3 regions of the Paenibacillus sp. GCM10027626 genome follow, and region 1 is predicted to be linked to each of the others. Evidence: riboswitches for the same ligand, from Rfam matches in the RefSeq annotation. Region 1 holds a riboswitch; each other region holds the start of a gene.

Evidence for each region. Region 1 has a riboswitch for cyclic di-AMP ahead of kdpA (potassium-transporting ATPase subunit KdpA). Riboswitches for the same ligand answer to the same signal wherever they lie in the genome.
Region 2: another riboswitch for cyclic di-AMP. It lies ahead of ACFQ0N_RS08580 (hypothetical protein); the one in region 1 lies ahead of kdpA (potassium-transporting ATPase subunit KdpA).
Region 3: another riboswitch for cyclic di-AMP. It lies ahead of ACFQ0N_RS14615 (C40 family peptidase); the one in region 1 lies ahead of kdpA (potassium-transporting ATPase subunit KdpA).

Annotation. Positions count from the first base shown of each region.
Region 1 covers NZ_JBHTHC010000007.1:57,737-61,990, forward strand. Annotated here, with positions in the region: gene kdpB (potassium-transporting ATPase subunit KdpB) at 1-1,440, opposite strand, end outside; partial or broken gene kdpA (potassium-transporting ATPase subunit KdpA) at 1,454-3,135, opposite strand; cyclic di-AMP (ydaO/yuaA leader) riboswitch at 3,371-3,534, opposite strand; gene ACFQ0N_RS15050 (ATP-binding protein) at 3,875-4,254, shown strand, end outside.
Region 2 covers NZ_JBHTHC010000003.1:332,896-337,149, forward strand. Annotated here, with positions in the region: gene ACFQ0N_RS08570 (PspC domain-containing protein) at 1-103, shown strand, start outside; gene ACFQ0N_RS08575 (PspA/IM30 family protein) at 134-838, shown strand; gene ACFQ0N_RS08580 (hypothetical protein) at 902-1,321, opposite strand; cyclic di-AMP (ydaO/yuaA leader) riboswitch at 1,329-1,525, opposite strand; gene ACFQ0N_RS08585 (SGNH/GDSL hydrolase family protein) at 1,634-2,260, opposite strand; gene ssuE (NADPH-dependent FMN reductase) at 2,765-3,316, opposite strand; gene ACFQ0N_RS08595 (GNAT family N-acetyltransferase) at 3,519-4,046, opposite strand.
Region 3 covers NZ_JBHTHC010000006.1:358,512-362,765, forward strand. Annotated here, with positions in the region: gene ACFQ0N_RS14610 (DEAD/DEAH box helicase) at 1-2,053, opposite strand, end outside; gene ACFQ0N_RS14615 (C40 family peptidase) at 2,199-2,702, opposite strand; cyclic di-AMP (ydaO/yuaA leader) riboswitch at 2,707-2,864, opposite strand; gene ACFQ0N_RS14620 (hypothetical protein) at 3,030-3,842, opposite strand; gene ACFQ0N_RS14625 (M1 family metallopeptidase) at 3,878-4,254, opposite strand, start outside.

The DNA.
Region 1 (4,254 bases):
CTCGCGTGCAATCGTCGCTGCCGTCAACGGATTGTCTCCCGTACACATGATCGTTTTGATACCCATCTTTCGCAGCTGGTCGAATCGCTCTCGCATGCCTGGCTTCACCGTATCCTTCAAATAAATCAAGCCGTAAATGCGATTGTCGACTGCAACGGCGAGCGGCGTTCCGCCTGCCGATGCGATGGCGTTTCCTTTGCTTTCCAAATCAGCGGGAATTATTCCCCCTTGCGCGCTGACCCAACGTTTAACCGCATCAACCGCGCCTTTGCGAACTTTTCGTCCGTCCGGCAAATCGATGCCGCTCATGCGAGTCTCCGCTTTGAATGCAATGAACTCTGCGCCGGCGGCGGCATCCTCAGGATACGCGTACCCTTCTTTTTTCATCAGTTCGAGCACGGATCGACCTTCAGGCGTTTCATCCTTCACCGAACTGACGGCCGCCCATTCAGCTACCGTCGCCGCGGATTCATTCCCAACGGGGATAAATTCGCTGGCCATCCGGTTCCCGAACGTAATTGTACCGGTTTTGTCCAGAATCATCGTATCGATGTCCCCTGCCGCTTCAACCGCTTTTCCTGACATAGCCAGTACATTGAAACGGGTCACGCGGTCCATCCCGGCAATGCCGATTGCGGACAATAAGCCGCCGATTGTCGTAGGGATGAGACACACGAGCAGCGAGATCAAAACGGGGACCTCCAGTTTGATTCCCAAATAATCGGCCAGCGGAGCCAACGTCACTACGACGATCAGGAAAATCAGTGTCAGGCTGACAAGCAGCGTATTCAGCGCAATTTCATTTGGCGTTTTCTGCCTCTTTGCACCTTCGACCAGCGCGATCATCCGATCTATGAACGTTTCGCCGGGATCGCTTGTAATCCGCACGGTGATCCGGTCACTAGCGACCCTCGTACCGCCGGTTACCGAACTGAAGTCGCCCCCTGCTTCCTTAATGACGGGAGCGGATTCCCCGGTAATGGCCGATTCATCTACGGAAGCCAGACCGTCAATGACCTCTCCGTCCCCCGGAATCGTCTCCCCTTGGGAAACAACCACAATATCTCCTTTGCGCAGTTCCGTGGAAGGAACCACCTTTACGCTGTTACCGGACACTTTATTCGCCGTGATTTCTTTCTTCGACTTTTTGAGCGTATCGGCTTGCGCTTTCCCTCGGCCTTCGGCCAACGCCTCAGCGAAGTTTGCAAATAGCACGGTAAACAATAAAATGAGAAAGACGGACAAATTAAAACCGGTGCGTCCTTCGGTACCGAAAAATCCAGGAAAGAGCGTCATCAGCAATACGACGAACGTTCCCGCTTCCACGACAAACATGACCGGATTTTTCATCATGCTGACCGGGTTGCATTTGATGAAGCTGTCCGCGATCGCTTTTTTAACAATCACTGCAGACAGCATGCTTCTTCTTTTCGTACTCATGGTTTCACCTCTTCTATTTCTGGAGCGTCAAATACTCTGCAATCGGGCCGAGCGCAAGGGTTGGCAAAAAGGTCAATGCCCCGATAATCAATACCGTCCCGATGAGAATGCCCGCAAACATTTTGGTGTCGGTACGGAGCGTTCCGATATTTTCCGGCACCCATTGCTTTACCGCTAAGGAACCGGCAACACCAAGCAGTGCCACGATGGAAACGTACCTTCCGAACAGCATGATCAATCCCGTTGAAATGTTCCAGAACGTCGTGTTGTCACCCAGACCTTCGAGCCGGAGCCGTTATTTGCAGCTGAAGACGTATATTCATACAACACCTGCGATATGCCATGGAATCCGGGATTGCTGATGGCCCCTTTCCCCAAGTCCGTCAAAAAGGCAATGGCCGTCGGCACTAGAATAATAAACGGATGAGCCAGTATCGCGATGGCAATCAGTTTCATTTCGCGGGCTTCAATTTTGCGGCCCATAAATTCCGGCGTACGGCCAACCATCAACCCGCAGAGGAAGACGCCCAATATCGCATACATGAGCATGTTCACCAGCCCCACGCCTTCGCCGCCGAACACGCAGTTTAGCATCATTTGCACCAGCGGGACAAGACCGCCCAGCGGTGTCAACGTATCGTGCATGTTATTGACGGACCCGGTTGTCGCCGCGGTCGTAACCGTCGTAAACAAGGCAGACTGCGCAACCCCGAACCGGACTTCCTTGCCTTCCATATTCCCTTGTGAAGCATCGACTCCAAGCGCATTGAGAGCCGGATTCCCCCGCATTTCCGCTGTGTACGCAAGCGAGAGGAAAGCGACAAACATCACGAGCATCGCGCTGAAAATAATCCAGCCCTGTTTTTGATTTCGCGCGAATCTGCCCAACGTATAGGTAAGCGCGGCCGGAATACACCACATCGACAGCATCTCGATCACGTTCGTGAGCGGGCTCGGATTTTCGAACGGGTGCGCCGAATTAACGCCCATATATCCTCCCCCGTTCGTTCCCAAGTGCTTGATCGATACGAGGGAAGCTACCGGACCGATCGCAATTTGCTGCGTCTCGCCTTCAATCGTTGTCGCCTGAACGGTCGGATTGAGCGTTTGCGGCACTTTCAGCGCGACCAGCGCCAGCGTCACGATGACAGCCAGCGGGATGAGCAGGCGCGTGTGCGCTTTGACAAAATCGGTGAAGAAGTTGCCGAGCGTTTTTCCTTTGCTCGTCAGACCCCGAATGAATGCGATCGCTACGACGATGCCGGTTGCCCCCGATGCAAACATCATCATCATAATGACGGCCATTTGCGAAAAATAGGACAGACCCGTTTCACCGCTGTAGTGCTGCAGGTTCGTATTTGTCATAAAGCTGATGACGGTATTAAAAGAAAGCGCAGGCTCCATGTTATCTATGCCATTCGGGTTGAGCGGCAGCCCTTTCTGCATGCGTAATATCAAATAACTGACCACTACCAAGACAACATTGGTCAAGATCAAACTGAGCGTGTACCGTTTCCAGCTCATTTCCGCACGATTTTTCAAACCGGCTATCCTGTAGATCATTTTCTCGACCGGTCCGAATATATTGTCCGTCCGGTTGGGCTGATCGGAAAAGACATGAAAGATGTACGTCCCCAAAGGTTTGACCAGAAAGATTAAAAACAGAATGACCGCTATCAGCTGCAAAATGGCCATATCGTGCCCTCCTCAAACATTTTCATAAAAAGCGATTAAAACTTTTCCGGGTTCGCCAAGGCAAAAATAAGATACAGAAAGATAAAAACGGTAAAAATGGCAACTACAATCATGAACGTTCTCCCTCCAATCCCGATTTCTTGATTTTGGCAACAAAAAAGAAGCTTTCAGAAGAGGAACTCTTCGTCAGCTTCATAAGCACAGGAAAAACACTGTGTCTAATGACGACAATTGTTGCCTCTCTTAAAGACGCTTACGAGGTTAGCTGCCGGATTCGGGCGTAAGAGTCACCCTACGCCGGATTTACCGGCGATTCACCCCATGAAGCCGGTATGCCCGGCTTCTTAATTGGTTCCCCCGCTCCTTCGTTTCAAACGAAGAATTCAGCGATGTAAATCATTTTCAGATCATGGATCGTATGTTACTCCTAGACCAAAAACCTGTAAAGCGAAGAACAATTGTATAACCGTTAAAATATAGCGTTTATGGTTGGCAAAAGATAAGCTTTGCAGAAGATCTTCATTTTTCTCGGTTTTTCTCACTCTTATAAGGCTTTTCAATCATTTTTATGGAATTTTTACACCTTACGCCTGTTTCTTTTACTCCTTTTTTACGGTAACCTAGAGAGTGAGCTTCCAAGCTGAAAAGGCAGACGCGGTCCTTGGCGCGAGGCAGCCATGTATATGGTGAAACTTATACTTTCTTATATTTTGAAAAAAAGAGCAGGATGTGGTTCGTTATGCCTGGACTGAATACGGTATGGACGCCGCTGCGATCCTACATAAGCACGACTGTGCTGATCGTTCTTCTGACAATGGTATTAAAACCATTTGGTCTTGCGTTTGATTTAGTTAATATTGCCATTATCTATCTACTCCCGGTTCTTTTCAGTGCCGTCTTTGGGGGACTGGGCCCTGCTTTTTACGCGGCAATCCTGGGTGTCTTGGCCTTCAACTTCTTCTTCGTACCTCCTGTCCTGAGCTTTAGCGTGTCGGACTTGCGCTATCTGGTTTCATTTGGCGTTTATTTGGCGGTTGCAGCATTAACAGGCAGCTTGGCGGCCAGGCTGAAGCAGCAGGTCCTCTATTCGAAGCAAAAGGAGGCTCACACCGCTGCCCT
Region 2 (4,254 bases), on a different contig from region 1:
CAGCGTAGGCAGCGTCGTCATCATCTACTTCCTGGCTGCCCTAATTGTGCCAAAAGAGCCTACCTTCTATGATATGCACCACGAAGGCCCTTACCATTACTAATTCAACAAACTTTACTTAGGAGATGATATCATGAGCGTTTTTGCACGAATGGTTAATTTGACGAAGGCTGCTGCCCACGAGTTATTGGAGAAGCTAGAAGATCCTGTAATGATGATGAATCAGTATGTTCGCAATATGCAGGATGAAATTGAGCAATTGCAAAATGAAAAGGTGAAGCAGGAAGCAACTGCACGCGGTCTGAAGACACAACTGGAAGAAAGCACGCGGCTTGCCAATATGTATGAGGAAAAAGCGCTCGAGGCATTGGCTAACAATCGTGAAGCCGAAGCCCGCGAAGCACTGAGCACAAAGCTTCACTACGCTGAAAAGTCGGTCAGCTACCAGGAATGGCATTCCGCCGCGGTGAGCCGTTCGGCAGAGCTTGCTCATCGCCTTGAAGAAGCGAAGGTAGAGCTGGAAGCATTGCAGAAGAAACGCACTGAATTAACCGCCCGCGTCAAGCAGGCGGCGGTACAATCGCGGCAGACAATGCCAAGCTTCAGCATGGGCGCCAATCTCGACGGCGGATCAGCAGCCCGCGGCTTCCAGCGCATTGAAGAAAAAATTATGCAGTGGGAAGCGCATCTCGAGCTGGCCGGCCAAGCTCCGTTCACGCCGCCATACGGCAGCGGCTACGGCGCACAAGCTGGAACTGCGGCAACAGCCGATCCGGCAAAATCGGCGCTGATTGATGAGCAGCTCGAACAGCTGCGCAAGAAGCTGCCTGCCGAATAAGTCCATAATGAAAAATCCGTCTCCCGAGTAGCGGCTGCTACTGTGAGACGGATTTTTTTGCTGCTAATGTGCCTCTCTCGCTTTCACATCGGCTAGCAGACAGGACAGATCCCGGCCATGGGAACGAATAACGTCATTGGCGCCTAGCCCTTTATAGACATGGCGCGGCTGAATGCTGTCCGTCACGATATAAATCGGCTTGTTCGTCCATCCCCGGCAAATTTGCAAATAACGGCAGCATAGCGTCAAGCTTTTTTCAAACAGGTACACACTATCGATCCGCATATCCGGCACCAGCCAGGTCTTCTCTTCATTCGTATTCACCATTACAATGCTCGCTACGCCAATTTCTTCCATTCGTTCATACTCTGAACGATTGTTCACAATGACAGAAAACGAAACACCTTGTCTTTTTAGCTGCTTAATAAACTTTTCCCCTGATGTATTCGGTGCCGATATCAGCAACGATTCATCATTTTCCATTCTTCACTCAACCTCTCCCAGTACGCTTACGAGGTTAGCTGACGGATTCGGACGCGAGAGTCGCCCTACCTGATCCTGAGCTGTTGCACTAGCGCATCCATCTCTGGCCAGGATTCACCCCCATGTGAAGCAGCCTGCATTACTAACTGCTTCTCACTTATCGGTTCCCCCGTTTCCCTTGCGGAAACTCAGCGTTGTCATTCTAATTCATTATCCGTATCGTACCGCCTAAAAGAGCAATTGTAAAGAGGCTTTTCTCACAATAAAAAAGGCTGCACAGGACATCATGCCCTGCGCAGCCACACTGTTCAATTATTTCGCTTGCACTGCCTTCAGCCAGGCATCCGCAATAAGCATATGGCCGGCCGGAGAAGGATGAACGCCATCTCCCGCCCAATATTCGGAAGCGGCACGAGTCGAAGCTTGCGCAAACAGGCCGTCCAGAGGAATGAGCATCGCGCCATACTCGCGCGCCAGCTCACGCACGACATTGATTTTCGGATCGAGGTCCTCGCGCCACTGCTTGCGATCTGCCGGATGCGGCAGGACGAACGGTTCTATCATAATGATGCGCGCATCCAGCTTTTCCTTCGTGCGCTCAATAATATCGCGGTAGCCCGCTTCATATTGCTCTACGCTCATCGGATTGTTGCTGTCATAGCGGCGCCATGTGTCGTTAATGCCGATATAAATCGATACCCATGTCGGCTTAAGATCGATGCAGTCCTCCTGCCAGCGCTGCTGCAGATCGGTTACCCGATTGCCGCTAATGCCGCGGTTATAAAACTTCACTTGCTTGTCCGGGTACATATATGAAAACCAAGAGGCGGCAAAAAAAGCGTAGCCGCTTCCCAGATTATCGCCATTTTCACGATTTCTCCCACAGTCTGTAATGCTGTCTCCTTGGAACAAAACGATATCATTGGTTTGTAAAAGCATCCTTTTTTTGCCCCTTCCCTCAACTCAGCAATTATTTTCCAGTTAAGAAGAAACGGCTGAGCCATCCTTGGCGCGAGGCAAGCTTCTTCCCCTGAAATTTTATAGAATTTATTTGGTGAAACTTGTAAACTCTATAAAGTCAAGTTTACCACGATACCAGGCAAAGGGAAACGCATTTTTTTACCACAGAAGAATTTATAAAATTTTGGCTGGTGTCGCCTAATCTAACGGATGCCACAGCCGCTATTTGCGAAAATTCGACCGATTTGAAATTGTAACGGAACTGTGAGCCCCTATTTGATGATGATGAGCCCGATTTCATAAGAAAACGTCGAATTAAGATCGCTCACTTCCGTCAGATTTCAAAAAGGAAGGTAATTGGCGAAATAAGGTCCGTGGCTTCCGTTAGATGAAATCGCTTTGCAGGCACCCTCCTTCAGAGCTTTTGCCCCCTGAACTCCGGTGTTAGAAGAAAAAAACTTGGCGATAGTACCAAGGACGCCTTCAGGCGTTTTTTTGCTGAATGAATAACGATGCAGTCTGCAAAAACGTCTCAATCACCCCCGCCAGCCGATCGGTCAGCTCTTCGCTCAAAATGAACCCGCCATTATCTGTGCGGGCTATTTGCGAATCTACAGCGAATACCCCTGTTGAAATATGTTTTGCGTAGAGCGCGGACAGCACCGGCTTCATCGCATAATCAATCGCCAGCAAATGCGCAATTGTGCCGCCGATGAAGAGCGGCAGCACCGCTTTGCCTTCCAGGCCCTTTTGCGGCAGCAAATCCAAAAACGCCTTCAGCACGCCTGTATATGAAGCTTTATAAACCGGACTGGCAATAACGACAGCGTCAGCCTCGGCAATGATCCGGTTTGCTTCTATAATAGCAGGGCTGTCCCAACGGGCAAACATGACATCCTCCGCAGGCAGATCCGTCACTCGCAGCTCGGTCACGTCCCAGCCGGCCCCGGCGATCGCTTTGCTTGCAAATTCAACAATACCATTCAAGCGCGAGCCTTCGGTCGGGCTTCCCGTTACAATAACGATATTCGGCATCTCTCTTTCACTCCGTCTCTATTTTAATAATGATGGCATAAAAACAGGAAAAGCCACCCGCCTCACTCCAAAAATAGAAGAAGGGGGAAGCTTTAGTTGAGTACAGTATAGCTTTCGAATCCCGACCTGTCAAATCGGCAATCGCTCTGTTTTTGGCCAAAAAATCGGGACCAAAACGCCGCTGGGCCGCTCTGGCTGGTTTTTACAATTTCTTAATCATATGAATATCTTCCGGTTCTTTCGCAAACAGCTCTTCATCTACTTCAGGTGTCAATTCCGCCCCAAAGCTGGAATAGAATTTGACAGCCGATTCCGTCTCTGTCGATGAAATATATAAATACTTCGCTCCTCTCACGACTGCTTCTTCACTTAGAGCTGTAATGATTCTCCGGCCGATTCCTTGCCGCCGGTATTCTCTTGTCACATACATCAGATCAACTTGTAATTGATCGTTGTTTTCCCCTCTGAACTGATGGGCAAGCACACCGAAGCCAACAAGCGTCTCTCCAGCGAATGCCCCTACAGCCATGCCGCCGCTGCGCAGCTCCTCTTCATATCGCGCAATAATTTCGCTATACTGCCCTTCTTCCCAGTTCGGGCATTCATGTCCGGCCTTGAACTCGTTAAGCTGACCATCCGCGCAAGTATAAATATATTCAATGATTTCTGAACGGTCGATCTCCCATATTTTGCTGGCATCCTCCAGCTTCATCGATTTAATGTCAATCATCGCTTCTCTTCCCTTCCATCCCATCTTCACTATAAGAGACGAATCCTCTGTTGAAAAGTTCCATCTTACTTCAAATGCAAGACTTATTCTTTCGGGGTCATCCCGTAACGCTTCTTAAATAGCAACGCATCCAATATATTCTTTGTTGATGCCAGCCAGCGATTGCCCCCTAGAGGGCTTCGGGCGGACAGTAAATAAAGGGCTAGCC
Region 3 (4,254 bases), on a different contig from region 1:
TTTTCTCGAACTGCCGCTCGATGGCAAGCAGCCAGGTGCGGTTGAGCGTTCGCCCGAAAGGATTGTGAATAATGATCCGCTGCTGATTAGTCAAATCCTTGTAGTGCTCAATTACGATCCGCCGCGCGGTCGGCAGTGCAAGCATATTATGCTGCACGCGTATCCATTCAATAAGCTCCTGTGCGGCGGCGGCTTCAAGGCCGTAATCGGCCTCCAGCCATTGCATTGCCGCATGAAGCAGTGCGGGCTTGATTGATGCGGCCGCGGCAGGGGCGGACTGAGGCAGCTCAAGGCGCTGCTCCAGTTGTTCGATGAAGCTGCCGAGCTGCATGCCGGCTTCCACGCTTCGCCCTCCCGGCTCGGCCCGCCAAAATGGTATTTCACTATACCGGTTAGGCGCTTCCTGGACATAGACGCGATCCTGCTCGATCCGGCTCATCATCCAAGAGGAGGTGCCAAGCTGGAATACGTCGCCGGCGCGGCTTTCATGCACATACTCTTCATCCAGCTCGCCAAGGTGAATTCGGCTGTCGGCATGATGGACGGAATACATCGAGGACTGAGGGATTGTGCCAACCCCGGTAATAGCGGAAGCGGCCGTGTTTCCGCGTTTGGTCAGCAGTCCGCTGCTGCGGTCCCAGTCCAGCAATGGCCTGGAGAACGGATAAAATCCGGACAACACCTGCAGTACAGCCTCCAGCTCCATCCGGGTCAACGGGCGATAGCATTCACTGCCGGCAACGAGCAGAAATAATGCGTCCACCGTTATCGGGGCAGCCGCGACGATGGCTGTCACTTGCTGGGTGAGCACATCCAGCGGACGCTGCGGCAAGCGTATTTCGGCAATATCCCGCCGGATGATGCTGCGGCGGAGAACCGCTGCTTCGGCCAGCTGTCCCTTGCTTCTGACGATAATGAAGCCGCGGCTTACGTCGCCAACGGAGTGGCCGGCCCGCCCGATGCGCTGGATACCGGCTGCCGCATCGGGCGGCGGATCGAGCTGCAGCACAAGGTCGACATGCCCGACATCGATGCCAAGCTCAAGCGAAGAAGTAGCGACCAGACAGCGCAGATCGCCATTTTTCAGCAATTGCTCGACCTCAAGCCGCCGTTCGCGGGCGAGGCTGCCGTGGTGAGCACGGGCGAACTGGTAGCCGGTATGGTCGTTCAAGCGCAGGACGAGCCGTTCACATAAGCGGCGGCTGTTTACGAACAACAAGACTGAGCGTGCAGACTGCATGAGGTGCATCAGCATGCTGATTATCGGCGTCCAGGCGTTTTCCCTGTTTTGCAGCTGCTCGTCATATTCCGGCATCATGACTTGAACCTGCATAGCTTTCGTCATATGGCTTTCAATAATGGTTACAGGCCGCGGCTCCGCTAAAGCCGACTCCCATCCCCCCAAGAAGCGGGCGATGCGCTCTAGCGGTTTTTGCGTAGCAGATACTCCGATGCGCTGAACTTTGTGAGGACAAAGCGCAGTCAGCCGCTCCAGTGAAAGGGAAAGATGGGCGCCGCGCTTATCCCCGGCGAGTCCGTGGATTTCATCGACAATAACAGCTGTCGTCGTTTGCAGCGCGCTGCGTCCTTTTTCTGCAGTCAGCAGCAAATAAAGCGATTCGGGAGTCGTAACGAGTACGTCCGGCGGCCGGCGCAAAATTTTGGCGCGTTCGCTGGCTTTCGTATCGCCGGTTCTAACGGCGGAAGAAATGGACGGCCACCGGCCTTCTGCAGTATTGGCGGCATAAGACTCGATTTCTTCTATAAAATGGAGCAGGTGCTGATGAATATCATTATTTAAGGCTTTGAGCGGTGTGACATATAAAATGCGCACCCCAGGCTGCCAGCTGGCTGCGGCAGATTTCCCCTTTACCAGCTTATCCAGGCAAGGGAGCAGGGCGGCTAGTGTTTTTCCCGATCCTGTCGGCGCGGCAATAAGGGTATGATCACCTTTTGCAATGGCTGACCAGGCTTGCAACTGCACGTCGGTCGCCTGGCCGAAAGTAAGCCCGAACCATTCGGCCAGGACGGGATGATAGTTGGACAGGGTCACGGGAAGCGTCTCCTTCATAAACAAGAATATAATCACAGGATCGGATTGCTGCTTCTATTATATACTTGAAAATAACAAGACCACAGCTTGTCCGTCGCGAAAGACAAAGTAGCTGTGGTCTTATTAGGCATCCTTAAAGGATGCTTTAGTCAACGTCCTGATCGTCTACAGGCTCATCAGTAGGCTCGTCGGCGTACTTTTCGAACGTTTCCGTGCTCATTACACGGCGAGCAGTTACATAGCGTTTTTCATAATAGGAATCGCTCAGGCCGCTTATAGTTACACCTTTGCTGGAGGAAGAATGTGCAAACTTGTTATCTCCAACATAGATGCCAACATGCGAAATGCCCTTGCCGCTCGTATTGAAAAATACGAGATCGCCGGGAATGAGGTCGCTTTTGGCTACTTTTTTGCCCAGCTTGGATTGGGATCCGGATGTGCGCGAGATTGAGACGCCGATTTTTTTAAATACGTACATCGTAAATCCGGAGCAATCAAAACCCTTTGTAGTCGTTCCGCCATAATGATACGGCGTGCCGATCACATCGCTAATAATGCTGTCCATCTTTGACTCGGCCGCGAAGGCGCTTGCAACTTGGAATACAAGCATTAAAGAGAGGGCGATCAGCAAAGCAGAAAGCTTTTTCAAAACAAGGTACTCCTTCCAACGCCTACGAGGTTAGCTGTGGGGTTCGGTTGAAGGTCCCCTATGATCTCTCTCCTCCAGTCCTTCATTAAGACAGAGGACGAGATCAATTCACCCAAAGATGGTTCCCCCGTTTCTCTCACGAGAATTCGGCAAATTTTTCATTTCCGGGAGTATAAATTCGCGTATTTTTGCATTTTCCCTGCTAAGTTCACATAATGTTCACAAATTAGAATTCTAAGAGTGCAACTTTTTGCGATTTTAATCGTAAAGGCCGAAATTTTCATAACGAAAACAGGCTCCGCTGCTGCGGAGCCCGTTCTTCACCAATTATGTATCTGTGCGGAGGGTTTCATATTGGGCGGCGATTGTCCATACTTTCATCAGGGTACGTATCAGATAATAGGTTTGATTTACAATGAGTGCGACAAGGCCGGCCAGCATCATGGAAACTGAGGTCACTGTGGCGCTGACAAAAATGCTCATTAGCCACATCATAAAGGAAATTGCAAGGAAGGGGAGTATGCGGCGCAAGGCCGTCCATAAGGTGCGCCAAATCCCGGTTCCCGATACAGCGCCAAGCTGCATGGCCAAAAACAGAAGATGCAGCAATACGGCCCAGGCCAGCCAGCCGGCAATGTAAGGCATCATTTCCTCCAGCAGCCCGGTCAGCGATCCGCTGGAAACCAGCAGTTTCCACGCTAGGGGCAGCAGCCATGCAAGTGGTGTCAGCATGAGGAGCGTTTCGATAAAATAGAGCAGTGTAATTGGCCTCCAGGCGGTGCGGATTCCTTGCAGAAAATGCGTATTGCCATCATCGTTTGTGTGGCATAGGGAATAGAGGAGGCCGGCATTGATGATCGGTGTTATTAATATACGCACTCCCAGCAGGCCGCCAAACAACCATAAATAGGGCGAAATGAGATCTGTCTTCATCAGCCGAAACTGGGCCTCGGCCAGAAACAAGGGTATAGCACTATCGATGCCAAGGGTATCCGGGAATCTGCGGAGCAGCGGCACTACGATCGATTCGACAGTACGATAGATGAAGAAGCCCCATATCAGTTCATATATAAACAAGGCGATCATAATGTAGATGTGCTTAAATGTCAGCTTCCAGCCCCGTTTGACATAATTTTTCATGCTAGCGCCTCCTTTCATTACTGCTTTATGATGAATTACCACGCTACTGTGCCGAATAGCCCCTCGACCAGCTTGCTGACCATCAGACTCCAGCGTGTGCGGGTTTTTTCAGGCAGCTCGGCTTTCATAAAGTTGTTGATATGCTGGTTGTCCAGAACATTCGTGCCGTGGGGATCGACGGCAGCCCATAGCAATGGCGAGTCATGCAGCAGTCTGTACTGGATGTGGGCTTCTTGTCCGTCCCATTTTTTCGTGAGCGTGGTGCCATCAGCAAACTTGAACAAAATGGGGAGCGGTCCGTAAATGCCGCCATTCCTTTTAATCAGGACGCTTGATTCATACTGCTGCTTATTCCCCTCGGATTGTACGGCGCGCACTTGGATCGCTTCTACGGAATAATCGGCCATAGCGT